DNA from 4 places in the Pseudomonas sp. MAG733B genome. Region 1 is predicted to be linked to each of the others. Evidence: predicted binding sites of a transcription regulator. Region 1 holds the regulator's gene; each other region holds the start of a gene.

What was found. The regulator sigma-54, encoded in region 1, starts transcription at its own class of promoters, with help from an activator protein. The targets are predictions, from matches to a motif close to ANTGGCATNNANNTTGCTNT.
Region 2: V6Z53_RS28720 (pilin) is a predicted target of sigma-54. The motif match lies at 1,503-1,522, and genes of this name have one in related genera.
Region 3: V6Z53_RS10850 (circularly permuted type 2 ATP-grasp protein) is a predicted target of sigma-54. The motif match lies at 2,178-2,197, and genes of this name have one in related genera.
Region 4: flgB (flagellar basal body rod protein FlgB) is a predicted target of sigma-54. The motif match lies at 2,166-2,185, and genes of this name have one in related genera.

Annotation. Positions count from the first base shown of each region.
Region 1 is NZ_CP145732.1:1,475,281-1,478,990, reverse strand. It holds gene lptB (LPS export ABC transporter ATP-binding protein) at 1-622, shown strand, start outside; gene V6Z53_RS06635 (RNA polymerase factor sigma-54) at 803-2,296, shown strand; gene raiA (ribosome-associated translation inhibitor RaiA) at 2,371-2,679, shown strand; gene ptsN (PTS IIA-like nitrogen regulatory protein PtsN) at 2,692-3,156, shown strand; gene rapZ (RNase adapter RapZ) at 3,159-3,710, shown strand, end outside.
Region 2 is NZ_CP145732.1:6,267,946-6,271,655, reverse strand. It holds gene pilB (type IV-A pilus assembly ATPase PilB) at 1-1,343, opposite strand, end outside; gene V6Z53_RS28720 (pilin) at 1,569-1,988, shown strand; gene V6Z53_RS28715 (BON domain-containing protein) at 2,298-2,654, shown strand; gene V6Z53_RS28710 (DUF2845 domain-containing protein) at 2,924-3,220, opposite strand; gene V6Z53_RS28705 (DUF748 domain-containing protein) at 3,220-3,710, opposite strand, start outside.
Region 3 is NZ_CP145732.1:2,368,116-2,371,825, forward strand. It holds gene speE (polyamine aminopropyltransferase) at 1-742, shown strand, start outside; gene V6Z53_RS10840 (hypothetical protein) at 964-1,197, shown strand; gene V6Z53_RS10845 (ribonuclease E inhibitor RraB) at 1,410-1,754, shown strand; gene V6Z53_RS10850 (circularly permuted type 2 ATP-grasp protein) at 2,230-3,639, shown strand; gene V6Z53_RS10855 (alpha-E domain-containing protein) at 3,652-3,710, shown strand, end outside.
Region 4 is NZ_CP145732.1:5,718,362-5,722,071, reverse strand. It holds gene V6Z53_RS26150 (chemotaxis protein CheV) at 61-993, shown strand; gene cheR (protein-glutamate O-methyltransferase CheR) at 1,040-1,867, shown strand; gene flgB (flagellar basal body rod protein FlgB) at 2,228-2,635, shown strand; gene flgC (flagellar basal body rod protein FlgC) at 2,639-3,082, shown strand; gene flgD (flagellar hook assembly protein FlgD) at 3,098-3,710, shown strand, end outside.

The DNA.
Region 1 (3,710 bases):
TGGCCCCAACGGCGCCGGCAAGACAACCTGCTTCTACATGATCGTCGGCCTGGTGCAGGCTGATCAGGGCCGCGTGCTGATCGACGACCTGGACGTCAGCCACCAGCCCATGCACGGCCGTGCGAAGGCAGGTATCGGCTATCTGCCGCAAGAAGCGTCGATCTTCCGCAAACTTTCGGTTGCCGACAACATCATGGCGATCCTCGAGACCCGCAAGGAACTCGACAAGGCCGGCCGTCGCAAGGAGCTGGAGAGCCTGCTGCAGGAGTTCCACATCAGCCACATCCGCGACAACCTCGGGATGAGCCTGTCCGGTGGTGAACGCCGCCGCGTGGAGATCGCCCGGGCACTGGCCACCAACCCGAAATTCATCCTGCTCGACGAACCTTTCGCCGGCGTGGACCCGATTTCGGTGGGCGACATCAAACAGATCATCCATCACCTCAAGGCCAAAGGCATTGGCGTGCTGATCACCGACCACAACGTTCGTGAAACCCTGGATATCTGCGAAACCGCCTACATCGTCAACGATGGCCAGCTGATTGCAGAAGGTGACGCGGAAACCATCCTGGCCAACGACTTGGTCAAGGAAGTCTACCTGGGTCATGAGTTCCGCCTGTAAGGGCTTGCCTGGCTAGTCGACCGAGCGCTTGTCTCGATAAAAAATCAAGATCTTTTTATTGTTACAGCGCTCTAGGCAAACACTGCAATTTCGGGCATATAATTTGCTTATGTTTGGCGCCTCGGCGCCCTGTAGTGGATGGCGCATGTGCGCCGGCGAATAAGGTGTTAAGCCCCTGCCATGAAACCATCGCTAGTCTTGAGAATGGGCCAGCAGCTGACGATGACACCGCAGCTGCAACAGGCCATCCGCCTGCTCCAATTGTCGACCCTGGATCTGCAACAGGAAATCCAGGAGGCCCTGGAGTCCAATCCGATGCTCGAACGCCAGGAAGAAGGCGACGACTTCGATAACACCGACCCCTTGGCCGACAACGCAGAACAGAAGCCCAACACTGACATTCAGGAACCCTCCTACCAGGAAACCGCGCCGACGGTTGATAACCTCGAAGAAGGCGACTGGAACGAACGCATTCCCAACGAACTTCCCGTCGATACCGCCTGGGAAGACGTCTACCAGACCAGTGCCAGCAGCCTGCCGAGCAATGATGATGACGAGTGGGATTTCACCACCCGCACGTCCGCCGGCGAAAGCCTGCAAAGCCACTTGCTGTGGCAACTGAACCTGGCACCGATGTCCGACACCGATCGCCTGATCGCCGTCACCCTGATCGACTGCATCAACAATCAGGGCTATCTGGACGAAACGCTCGAGGAAATCCTCGAAGCCTTCGATCCGGAACTGGACATCGAGCTGGACGAAATCGAAGCCGTCCTGCACCGCATCCAGCAATTCGAACCTGCCGGCATCGGCGCCCGCAACCTGGGCGAATGCCTGCTGCTGCAATTGCGTCAGCTGCCAGCCAAAACGCCGTGGCTGGCCGAAGCCAAGCGCTTGGTCACCGACTACATCGACCTGCTCGGCAGTCGCGACTACAGCCAGTTGATGCGTCGCATGAAGCTCAAGGAAGATGAGCTGCGCCAGGTAATCGAACTGGTCCAGAGCCTCAACCCGCGTCCGGGTTCGCAAATCGAATCCACCGAGGCCGAGTACGTTGTCCCCGACGTGATCGTACGCAAGGACAACGAGCGCTGGCTGGTCGAGCTCAACCAGGAGTCGGTGCCACGGCTGCGGGTCAATGCCCAGTACGCCGGCTTCGTGCGCCGCGCCGACACCAGCGCCGACAACACCTTCATGCGCAATCAGTTGCAGGAAGCCCGCTGGTTCATCAAGAGCCTGCAAAGCCGCAACGAAACCCTGATGAAAGTGGCCACCCAGATCGTCGAGCATCAGCGCGGCTTCCTGGAGTATGGCGATGAAGCGATGAAACCGCTGGTCCTGCATGACATCGCTGAAGCGGTTGGCATGCACGAATCGACAATTTCCCGGGTGACCACGCAAAAATTCATGCATACCCCTCGGGGCATATATGAGCTGAAATACTTTTTCTCCAGCCACGTCAGCACCTCCGAAGGCGGTGAATGCTCGTCCACGGCGATCCGCGCGATCATCAAAAAACTGGTTGCCGCTGAAAATCAGAAAAAGCCGTTGAGTGACAGCAAGATCGCTGGTTTACTGGAGGCACAAGGCATTCAGGTGGCTCGCCGCACCGTCGCCAAGTACCGCGAATCCCTCGGGATCGCGCCTTCGAGCGAACGCAAGCGGTTGATGTAGAGCCACGCCACAGCGTTCCAGTGGCAGATCATCTGGTCTGCCGCTTTATGCACTGGCAACGAAGGAGAAGCTGTATGCAAGTCAACATCAGTGGACACCAACTGGAAGTGACCGAACCTCTTCGCACTTACATCGGCGAAAAACTCGAACGATTAGAGAGGCATTTCGACAAGATCACCAACGTGCAGGTCACGATGACGGTCGAAAAGCTCAAGCAGAAAATCGAAGCCACGCTGCATATTCCCGGCAATGAAGTGGTCGCCAACGCGGAACATACCGATATGTACGCGGCGATCGACGCACTGACCGACAAGCTGGATAAACAACTCAAAAAGCATAAGGAAAAGACCCAGAGCCTCCTCCAGGGCGCTACCGGTCGTTAACACTCCCTACCCATGATCCGACTTGAAAGCATCCTGACCCCCGGCCGTTCCCTGGTGAACGTGCCGGGCGGCAGTAAAAAGAAAGCCCTCGAGCAAATTGCCAACCTCATCCATCGCGAAGTGCCGGATCTGGCCATGCAGGATGTCTTCGAGAGCCTGGTCGCCCGTGAAAAACTCGGTTCAACCGGTTTTGGCAACGGCATCGCCATCCCCCACTGCCGTCTCAAGGGCTGTAATGCGCCCATCAGTGCCTTGATGCACCTTGACGCCCCTATCGATTTCGACGCCATCGATGGTGCACCGGTTGACCTGTTGTTCGTTCTACTGGTCCCGGAAGCCGCTACCGATGCGCACCTGGAACTGTTACGCCAGATCGCCAGCATGCTCGACCGCAAGGAAGTGCGCGAAAAACTGCGCAGCGCCCCGAGTAATGAAGCCTTGTATCAGGTTGTCCTGGACGAGCAAAACGGTCATTAATCATGCGCTTGATCATCGTCAGCGGTCGCTCCGGCTCAGGTAAAAGTACCGCCCTCGATGTTCTTGAGGACAACGGTTACTACTGCATCGACAACTTGCCTGCCGGGTTACTGCCGGAATTGGCTGAACGTGCGCTTATCCACACTGAGCTGTCACAGCCGCTGGTAGCCGTGTCCATCGATGCACGCAACCTGCCCAGCCATCTGTCGCGGTTTCCAGAGCTGCTGGAAGAAGTCCGCAGCCGGCACATCCAGTGCGATGTCCTGTACCTGGATGCCGACGCGGAAACCCTGCTCAAACGCTTTTCGGAAACCCGTCGTCGCCACCCGCTGAGCAGCCCCAATCGCTCACTGGCCGAGGCGATCAACGATGAAACCAGCCTGCTCGGACCGATTGCCGACCTGGCCGACCTCAAGGTAGACACGACTAACCTGAACTTGTATCAGTTGGGCGATACCATCAAGTTGCGCCTGCTGAACCAGCCGGAGCCCGGCACGGCTTTCCTGATCGAGTCTTTCGGCTTCAAGCGTGGCATGCCGGTCGACGCCGATCTG
Region 2 (3,710 bases), 1.9 Mb from region 1:
AGGCTGACGGACGTGGCGATGTTGAAACCCTGGATGCCCATGTTCTGCAAGCGGGTCAGGGTTTGTGCGGCACTGTTGGTGTGCAGGGTCGACAGCACCAGGTGCCCGGTCTGCGAAGCCTTGATGGCGATTTCGGCGGTTTCCAGATCACGGATTTCGCCGACCATGATCACGTCCGGGTCCTGGCGCAGGAACGAGCGCAGCGCCTGGGCGAAGTCCATCCCTTGCTTCGGATTGACGTTGACCTGGTTGATGCCTTCCATGTTGATCTCCACCGGGTCTTCGGCGGTGGAAATGTTGATGTCCACGGTGTTGAGGATGTTCAGCCCGGTGTAGAGCGAAACGGTTTTGCCCGAGCCGGTGGGGCCGGTCACCAGAATCATGCCTTGAGGTTGCCTGAGTGCGGCCATGTACAGTTCTTGTTGTTCAGGCTCGTAGCCGAGGGCGTCGATGCCCATTTGCGCGCTGGAGGGATCAAGAATCCGGATCACCACTTTCTCGCCCCACAGGGTCGGCAAGGTGTTGACCCGAAAGTCGATGGATTTGCTCTTGGACAGGCGCATCTTGATCCGCCCGTCCTGGGGCTTGCGGCGTTCGGAGATGTCGAGGCTGGCCATGACCTTCAGCCGCGCGGCGATTCGATTGGCCAATTGGATCGGCGGCTTGGCGACTTCCCGCAGCATGCCGTCGGTGCGCATCCGCACGCGATAGATTTTCTCGTAGGGCTCGAAATGCAGGTCGGAAGAACCGCTCCTGATCGCGTCGAGCAGCATTTTGTGGACGAAGCGCACCACCGGCGCGTCATCGGCATCCTGGCCGACGATGGCGTCCTGACGCTTGTCATCGATGGTCTCGATGTCCAGGCCTTCGAGGTCGACATCGGCCATGTCTTCCAGGCCGGTCCCATGGGTGTCGAAGAACTTCTCGATGGCGTCGCTGAGCTTGTCGTCCTCCACGAGGATGGCTTCGGTCGTAAGCCCGGTACTGAACTGGATGTCGTTGATGGCCTGGTGATTGGTCGGGTCGGAAATCCCCACGAACAGTTTGTTGCCTCGGCGCCAGAGGGGCAGCGCGTGGTGCTGGCGGACCAGCTTCTCACTGACCAGGCCCTTGGGCTGAATCTCCTTGTCCAGGGCATGAAGGTCCAGCAAGGCCATGCCGAAATGCTCCGAGGCGATCTCGGCGACCTGGCGGCTTTTGACCAGTTTGTTCTGAACCAGGTAGCTGACCAGGGAGATGCGGTTGCGTTGGGCTTGCTGGGACGCCTGTTGCGCGCTTTTGTCAGTGAGCAGCTCGGCCAGGACCAATTGCTTGGCCAGGCCGCTGAGGGCGATGTCATTCATTGGGATACCGGACGCAGACAATTCATGACTTATAGCCTAGTCAAGCAATGGAGCCAAACCAGCGGTAGTGAGGTGACAAAAAGCGTCAGATAGTGCGGATCCTGGGAGTAGGAAAGGGCGTCGCAGACTACACGCCCCCCGTCTATAGGGCGCACGGGGCTTGGCATGGGCTGTGCTGCGACAGGTTCAGATCATGAGATTTCGACTCATGCACGGAGGCTGTCTATGAACACTCAAAAAGGTTTTTCCCTGATCGAGCTGCTGATCGTGGTGGCGATCATCGGGATTCTCGCGACGTTCGCGATACCGGCTTACTCCAAGTATCAGGCGCGGGCCAAGGTGACGGCGGGGCTGGCCGAGATTTCGGCGTTGAAGGTGCCGTTCGAGGACATTATCAATCAAGGGACCGACCCTGATTTGACCAAGGTTGGCGGCACAGCAGCCACCTCGAACTGCACCACCACGGCCTCGGGTAAAGCCGCTGATGGCACCGGGACTATTGGTTGCACGATCCTTAATGCGCCGGGTCCGGTACTGAATAAAACCATTACCCTTTCGCGTACGGTGACTGGCTGGACGTGTGCCACAACTGTGGATCAGGAATACGCGCCGAAGGGCTGCACGGGGGTTGCTCCGAAAGCTTGAACCATCGCTTTTCATGCCTGATACCCCGCCCTTGGCGGGGTATTTTTTTGCTCGCCGTCCAGGATGTCGAGTAAATGAGAAAACCTCCGACAATTCATGGCTTTAGGCCTTGTTGAAAACCCGCAACTTGCATGTAGATAAAGTTCAACTCATGCATTTTGCACGAGTCCGCAAAATTGCCTTTTTAGTAAGTAGTTGATTTATAACGATTAATTATCTGTCTCAAACTTGGCACAGCGTTCGCAATATCTCCGGTAACCCTGCTGACAAGAACCCAGCAGACTTTCCAGAAAAACAGGAGTTACTCGTATGAAGAAGTTCGCTATCACTGCCGCTGCTGCTACCGCGCTGACCCTGACCATGGCCAACGCCGCATTCGCCCAAACCACCCAGGCTACCCAGTCGCCAATGGTGCTGGCCGCCGGTGAAATGACTGAAGCGAAAGAAGCTACTTCCGATACCTGGATCACTACCAAAGTCAAAGCCGACCTGGTCACCGAAAAAGGCATCCCAGGTACCGATATCAAAGTTGAAACCAACAAAGGCGTCGTGTCTCTGTCGTCCACTACTGCGGTAACTGACGCTCAGAAAACCACCGCCGTGGCGATCGCCAAGAAAATCAAAGGCGTCAAAGCGGTCTCCGCTGACGGCCTGAAAGCCGAGTAAGGCAAGACTTCTCGCCTGGACCGGGAGAAGGCGCGGTAGACGGGCCAAGTCATACGTCTGCCGCATCTCAGGAGTTCATGCGAACGGCCATAAGGATGTGGCCATTACAGGCCCCGGTATTCGTGTCGGGGCCTGTTCTATTTTCAGGATCAATGCAAAACCAATGTGGGAGCGGGCTTGCTCGCGAAAGCGTTGTGTCATGGAACGGTGATGTTCGCTGACACTCCGAATTCGCGAGCAAGCCCGCTCCCACATTTGATCCGTGAGAATTAATTACCGCGCTTGCTGGTGATCTGCACCAATCGATTCCCCTCGAACCGCAAGTACTGATACATCCCGCCCTTCGGCCCGTAAGTCCATTCCTCGACCTGGAACTCTTCCCGCCGATTGGCGCTGCGCTTGTACCCCAGCAAATCACGGCCGACAGGTTCGCCGCATTTCTGCAGCACCTCGCTCGACCGGTCACCGACGCTGATCAATTGGCTACCACACCGCAAGGTGTCCGCTGCCGAGGCCTGGCTCGCAGCGATTGCCAGCGCAAGTGCGAGCAGCAGCCGAACCCCCATCATTCAGCGTCCAGATGCATCGGCGTCACGACCTTGCCGTCCTTCTCCGCTTCGCCCAATTGCGCATCGATGAAGTACACACGGTCATCGGCCAGTTGGCCTTTGTCGACCAGATAGTCCTTGATGCTGCTGGCGCGGTCCTGGCCCAACTGGCGCAGCAACACATCGCTGGAACTCCAGAACTGGATCACGCCTTCGCGCATTTTCGCCGTGCGATCATCCTTGCCCAGGTCCTTCCATTCCGCAGGCGGCTGAACCTTCAGGCGTGTGCGGTAGATGCCTTCCAGCAGCGGACCTTTTTCGTTGTCCGGAACGTCCAGCAACGAAGCCTGGGCCGGAACCTTGTCGCCGCGACGCTGGAGCATTTTGTAGTAGTTGTACTGGTATTCCCGTTCCAGACGTTGCTCGGCAATCAGCGGACCGTCGCTGCTCTTCGCCGCCGTACCTTCGATTTCCAGGCGCAGGGCAGGGCGCTCTTTAAGGGCCTTGC
Region 3 (3,710 bases), 890 kb from region 1:
GGGCCGGGTCATGGCGCTGGACGGTGTGATCCAGACCACCGAAGCCGACGAATTCATCTACCACGAAATGCTTACCCACGTGCCGATCCTGGCCCACGGCACCGCCAAGCGCGTGCTGATCATCGGTGGCGGCGATGGCGGCATGCTGCGTGAAGTGGCCAAGCACCGCAGCATTGAGCACATCACCATGGTCGAGATCGACGGCACGGTGGTCGACATGTGCAAGGAATTCCTGCCGAACCACTCCAAAGGTGCGTTCGATGATCCACGCCTGAACCTGGTGATCGACGACGGCATGCGTTTCGTCGCCACCACCACGGAAAAGTTCGACGTGATCATTTCCGACTCCACCGACCCGATCGGTCCGGGTGAAGTGCTGTTTTCGGAAAATTTCTACCAGGCCTGCCGCCGCTGCCTGAATGAAGGCGGCATTCTGGTGACCCAGAACGGCACACCGTTCATGCAGATCGAAGAAGTGAAGACCACCGCCGGTCGCCTGCGCAGTCTGTTCCCGGACTGGCACTTCTATCAGGCCGCTGTGCCGACTTATATCGGCGGCTCGATGACCTTCGCCTGGGGCGCAACCAATACCGCTTATCGCAAGCTATCCCGCGAAACCCTGCAACAGCGCTTCGCCGGCAGTGGCATCGTCACTCGCTACTACAACCCGGAAATCCACATCGGCGCCTTCGCCTTGCCGCAGTACGTGCTGCAAGCTGTGGGCAAGCCAAGCAACGACTGATGGATTGAAGTATTCACCTGAACCTGTAGGAGCGAGCCTGCTCGCGATGGACGTGAACGATGACGCGGGGAGCCTGATTCAACGCGGTGTACTCACGTTTTTCGCGAGTAGGCTCGCTCCTACAGGGGATCAGCGGTGGCATATTCCAGCGGAACGATTAGCCAGCTAATCAGGTCGAGATAGTGGTAAGCCCATTTGCGGGTTTGATCGAGGAGGCTCTGATGTCAAAGTGGAAAGTCACTTTCGTGGATGATCACGGTGAAACCATCGACGAAGTCTTCGAGTGCGAGGAATGCCCGAGTCACGAGCAGGCCGCCAAACTCATCAAGGAACGGCTTCTTCCTGTCGCCGCGAAGCTGGATCTGAACGATCTGGAAGGGCGAACCGCCGATGCCGGCGTCAAAAACCTCAAAACCCAGAACAGCATACAAATCCGCAGCATCACGCCAATCTGAACACCTCCTGTCACATTCACAACCAGACCTTGGCAGCGGCTTTATCTTGGGGCTACTCTGCAATCGAGATCAGCGAATGGATCGCTAAGGTCTGGTCTTGTCAGCTCCATGCTTGTTTCCCGTCGGCACATCGGTTGCCGAACGCCCGCGACCTTGGGTTGCGCGCGCAGGGAGTACGGAAAGTCTATCCATCAGTTTGAGGAGGACGTTTCATGAGCACAGCCTATCAAGAAGACATCAGCAGCAGCGTGCTGCGCCGCATGAAAGAAGGCGGTTTCGACTTTTCACGATTCCATCCCATCGAGTTCTACGCCATTTTCCCGGACGAGGAGCGGGCACGCAGGGCGGCACGTCAATTCCATCATGGTGAATCCCTGAATGCGCAAATCAGCGTGCGCGACGACGGCGCCTGGGCGCTGGAACTGAGCAAGGTGATGTACGCCACTTACGATGACATCGGCGATTTCGAACAGGGTTTCGAAGCGGTGGTCGAGCCATTGGGCGGCATCATTGAAGGCTGGGGTGTCAAACAGGAGGTACGAGGGCGACTCGCATAAACTTATGAACAGTAACAATCGTCAATAACGGCTGACCTTCGGGTTGGCCGTTTTCGTTTGTGCCAAGCGTGATGTCGGCAACCTCCTGAAACAAGAATCCGGCGCAAAAAAAAGCCACCTGAGCGGGTGGCTAAAAGGGAAGACCGGTAAGGAGAGAAACCGGTCAGAGCATGCCGGACCGGGCTGCCTGTGCAGCCGAATGCGTGGGCCGAATGCTCCTGCGGGTAAAGCAGATTCGGCGATTGGGTGGATTATCCGCAGCGTTAACCGGGCAGTGAAATCAACTCTGACTATGCTGGTGATAGGCAACAACATTGCCTTGCAATGAAGCGGGGGCGATCAGGTTGGGGCGTTTGCCGCACAGGATTGGTGCGGTGCGTGTGTATTGATTATCCAACCGATTGAAATCAAAGCGTTTATGCCGATGGCACGGGCCTTGCGAAGGTCTGTATGTCCGGGTGACAAGGAGTACGGCATGATCCGCACCTATTTTGATGAGATGTACGATGCCGGCGGCCAGGTCCGCCCGCATTATCGGGAGTTTGCCCGTTGGCTGGCCGAAACGCCTGACGAGCTTTTGGCACAACGGCGACGCGAGGCCGATCTGTTATTTCATCGCGCCGGGATTACATTCACGCTCTACGGTGATGAGCAGGGGACAGAGCGCCTGATTCCCTTCGACACCATTCCCCGCAGCATTCCCGCCAGCGAGTGGCGCGTGGTCGAACGCGGCTGCATCCAGCGGGTCAAGGCGTTGAACATGTTCCTCGCCGACCTCTATCACGAACAACGCATCATCAAGGCCGGGATCATTCCGGCCGAGCAGGTGCTGGCCAACGAGCAATATCAGTTGGCAATGCAAGGGCTGGACTTGCACCGCGATATCTATTCGCACATCTCCGGCGTCGATCTGGTGCGCGATGGCGACGGCACGTACTACGTGCTCGAAGACAATCTGCGCACGCCCAGCGGCGTCAGCTACATGCTCGAAGACCGCAAGATGATGATGCGTTTGTTCCCCGAGTTGTTCGCGGCGCAGCGCATCGCTCCCATCGACCACTATCCGAACTTGTTGCTCGATACCCTGAAAAGCTCCAGCCCTATCGACAACCCCAGCGTGGTGGTGCTGACGCCGGGGCGTTTCAACAGTGCGTTCTTTGAACATGCGTTTCTGGCGCGGGAAATGGGCGTGGAGCTGGTCGAAGGCGCGGACCTGTTCGTGCGTGACGACAAGGTCTTCATGCGCACCACTGACGGGCCGAAAGCCGTCGATGTGATCTACCGGCGTCTTGATGATGCGTTCCTCGATCCGTTGGCGTTCAACCCGGATTCGATGCTCGGTGTGCCGGGGCTGCTGTCGTCTTACCGCTCTGGCAACGTGGTGCTGGCCAATGCCATCGGCACAGGCGTGGCGGACGACAAGTCGGTGTATCCGTTCGTCACCGACATGATCCGTTTTTATCTGGATGAAGAGCCGATCCTCCAGAACGTTCCCACGTGGCAGTGTCGCAATCCTTCTGAACTTTCCCACGTGCTGGCCAATCTGCCAGAACTGGTGGTCAAGGAAACTCAAGGCTCCGGCGGCTACGGCATGTTGGTGGGGCCGGCGGCGACGGCAGCGGAAATCGAAGCCTTCCGCGCGCGGATCATCGCCAAGCCCCATGCCTACATCGCGCAACCGACGCTGTCGCTGTCGACCTGTCCGACTTTTGTCGAAAACGGCATCGCGCCGCGCCATATCGACCTGCGTCCATTTGTATTGTCTGGCCGCGAAACCCGGGTCGTGCCCGGCGGTTTGACCCGTGTCGCCCTGCGCGAAGGCTCCCTGGTGGTGAATTCCTCCCAGGGCGGCGGAACCAAGGACACCTGGGTGGTCGAGGATTGAAGGAAGCCTGTCATGCTAAGTAGAACTGCCTCGGATTTGTATTGGATGTCGCGTTACCTGGAGCGGGCGGA
Region 4 (3,710 bases), 2.4 Mb from region 1:
TGCCGTTTAGAGATGAATGTGCGTCGCAACAACACTTAGCGTTGGTGTAGGAGTCTGGGCATGGCTGGTGTAATGGATTCGGTGAACCAGCGCACGCAACTGGTGGGGCAGAATCGCCTTGAGCTGTTGTTGTTCCGTCTCGACGGTCAGCAGCTGTATGGGATCAACGTGTTCAAGGTTCGGGAGGTGCTGCAATGCCCCCAACTGACGCTGATGCCCAAGTCCAGTCCTGTCGTGTGCGGCGTGGCGAATATTCGGGGGGCGACCATTCCGATCCTTGATCTGGCAATGGCGACCGGCTCCGGTGCTTTGAAGGACAAGAACAATCCTTTCGTGATCATCACGGAGTACAACACCAAGACCCAGGGTTTCCTGGTGCGCTCGGTGGAACGCATCGTCAACATGAACTGGGAGGAGATTCATCCGCCACCCAAGGGCACCGGTCGCGATCACTACCTGACGGCGGTGACGCGGGTCGACAATCAGTTGGTCGAGATCATCGACGTCGAGAAGGTACTGGCGGAAGTGGCGCCGACACCGGAAGCGATTTCGGTCGGCGTGGTGGATGTCGAAACCCAGCACAAGGCGCTGTCGTTGCGCGTGCTGACGGTCGATGACTCGTCGGTGGCGCGCAAGCAGGTGACGCGTTGCCTGCAGACGGTCGGTGTCGAAGTGGTGGCGTTGAACGATGGCAAGCAGGCGCTTGACTACCTGCGCAAGCTGGTCGATGAGGGCAAGAAGCCGGAAGAAGAGTTCCTGATGATGATCTCCGACATCGAGATGCCGGAGATGGACGGGTACACACTGACGGCCGAGATCCGCAACGACCCGCGCATGCAAAAGCTTCATATCATCCTGCATACTTCGTTGTCGGGTGTGTTCAATCAGGCGATGGTCAAGAAAGTCGGTGCCGATGACTTCCTGGCCAAATTCCGCCCTGATGACCTGGCATCCCGGGTAGTCAACCGGATCAAAGCAGCAGACATCAGCTAGGGGCGTTCGGCCCCTGGCAGTCAACACGATTTAAGAGGCGGCAGCATTGTCTACGGGTAATTTGGATTTCGAACAGTTCCGGGTGTTCCTGGAAAAAGCCTGTGGCATTTTGCTCGGTGAAAACAAGCAGTATCTGGTCTCAAGCCGTCTCAACAAGCTGATGGAACAGCAAGGCATCAAGTCCCTCGGTGAGCTGGTCCAGCGCATCCAGACCCAGCCGCGCAGCGGATTGCGCGAGATGGTGGTGGATGCGATGACGACCAACGAGACGCTATGGTTTCGTGACACCTATCCGTTTGAGGTCTTGAAGAACAAGGTACTGCCTGAAGCGATCAAAGCCAGTCCCGGTCAGCGTCTGCGGATCTGGTCGGCGGCGTGTTCGTCGGGTCAGGAACCGTACTCGCTGTCGATGTCCATTGACGAGTTCGAGCGGACCAACATTGGCCAGTTGAAAATGGGCGTGCAGATTGTGGCCACCGATCTGTCCGGCACCATGCTCACCAACTGCAAGACCGGCGAGTACGACAGCCTGGCCATCGGTCGCGGCTTGTCGCCCGAGCGGTTGCAGCGCTATTTCGACCCGAAAGGGCCGGGACGCTGGGCCATCAAGGCGCCGATCAAGAGTCGTGTGGAGTTCCGCTCCTTTAACCTGCTGGACAGTTATGCGAGCCTCGGCAAGTTCGACATCGTGTTCTGCCGCAACGTGCTGATCTACTTCTCTGCGGAAGTGAAGAAGGACATCCTGTTGCGCATTCACAGCACGTTGAAGCCGGGCGGTTATCTGTTCCTCGGTGCGTCCGAAGCACTGAACGGATTGCCGGATCATTACCAGATGGTCCAGTGCAGCCCGGGGATCATTTACCAGGCGAAGTGATTTTGTTGGTGTTGTCAAAAGACGGGAGTCCTCAGGGGCTCCCGTTTTTTTTATGCCTGTGTCTCTCGAGAACGCCGCAATACCTGTAGGAGCATGGCTTGCCCGCGATGGCGGTGGGTCAGTCTCTGAAAATGTTGTCTGAAACGTCGCCATCGCGGGCAAGCCTTGCTCCTACAGTTGATCGGTGTTGATCTGGATAAGCGGCAGAAAAGCGGCATTCAGCGGAAACCGGTTGCCGCTTTTCTGGCATTGCCGCGTTGCCACTGCCCGCAAAGCCCCGGTTTACGGGCTTTTTTGAATTGGCATGACGCTTGCTATGTTCATCGTACGAAAAATCAGGTCACCCGAAGGTTTCCCGACATGAGCATCAGCTTCGATAAAGCGCTCGGCATTCACGAAAAGGCTCTGGGCTTCCGCGCCCAGCGTGCCGAAGTCCTGGCCAACAACATCGCCAACGCCGACACCCCGAACTACAAGGCGCGGGATCTGGAGTTCTCGAAAGTGCTCGAGGCGCAGAACGATAAAGCCAAGAACGGCACGTTCGCCTTGAACATGACCAACAGTCGTCACATCGAAGCCGAAGGCCTGGGCAATGGCGACGAGTCGCTGATGTACCGCACGCCGATGCAACCTTCGATCGACCAGAACACCGTGGACGCCCAACTGGAACAGTCGAACTACGCGGAAAACTCCGTCAACTTCCAGGCCAGCTTCACCCTGCTCAACAGCAAATTCAAAGGGCTGGTTTCAGCCCTGCGCGGAGAGTAAGTCATGTCTCTATCCAGTGTTTTCAACATTGCCGGTAGCGGCATGAGTGCGCAGACCACTCGCTTGAACACCGTTGCTTCGAACATCGCCAACGCCGAGACCGTCTCGTCGAGCATCGACCAGACCTACCGCGCGCGCCATCCGGTATTCGCCACCATGTTCCAGGGCGGCCAGAGCGGCGGCAGCGATTCGCTGTTCCAGAACCAGGATGCCGCCGGTCAAGGCGTGCAGGTGCTGGGCGTGGTCGAAGACCAGAGCAACCTCGAAGCGCGTTACGAGCCGAACCATCCGGCGGCCGATGCCAAGGGTTACGTCTACTACCCGAACGTCAACGTGGTGGAAGAAATGGCCGACATGATTTCCGCGAGCCGTTCGTTCCAGACCAACGCCGAAATGATGAACACCGCCAAAACCATGATGCAGAAAGTCCTGACCCTCGGTCAGTGATAAGGGGCGACTCAGATGAGTGTTAGCGATACCACGAGTGGCATGAGCCTCAACGACATCCTGGCCAATTCCTCGATCAAGACGAACAAGGACACTGACGCCCTGGCGTCGGCGGCGGGCAGTGCCACCGGTAAAAAAGCCCTGGGCAAAGATGCGTTCCTGCAGTTGCTGGTGACACAACTGAAGAACCAGAACCCTCTGGAGCCGCAGGGTAACGGTGAGTTCGTGGCGCAGCTGGCGCAGTTCAGTAGCCTGGAAGGCATCACCTCGCTTAACGATACCGTGAGCGGCATTGCCGGCGCCTTTGGCTCATCCCAGGCATTGCAAGCCTCGTCGTTGGTGGGCCGTTCGGTCATCGCGCCGGGCGACAAGGCTGTGGTCGATACCACCAAGGGTATGACCGGTGCGGTCGTACTGCCACAGTCGGTGGCTCAAGCCGAAGTGAAAATCACCGACAAGGACGGCAAAGTCATTCGCACGATTACCCTGACCGACCAGAAAGCCGGCAACGCCAGCTTCACATGGGATGGCAAGGACAATGCCGGCAACGTAGCCCCGGCAGGTACTTACACCTTCGCGGCAACCACCACCATCGATGATCAGGCTGTTGCGCTGATCACCAACCTGC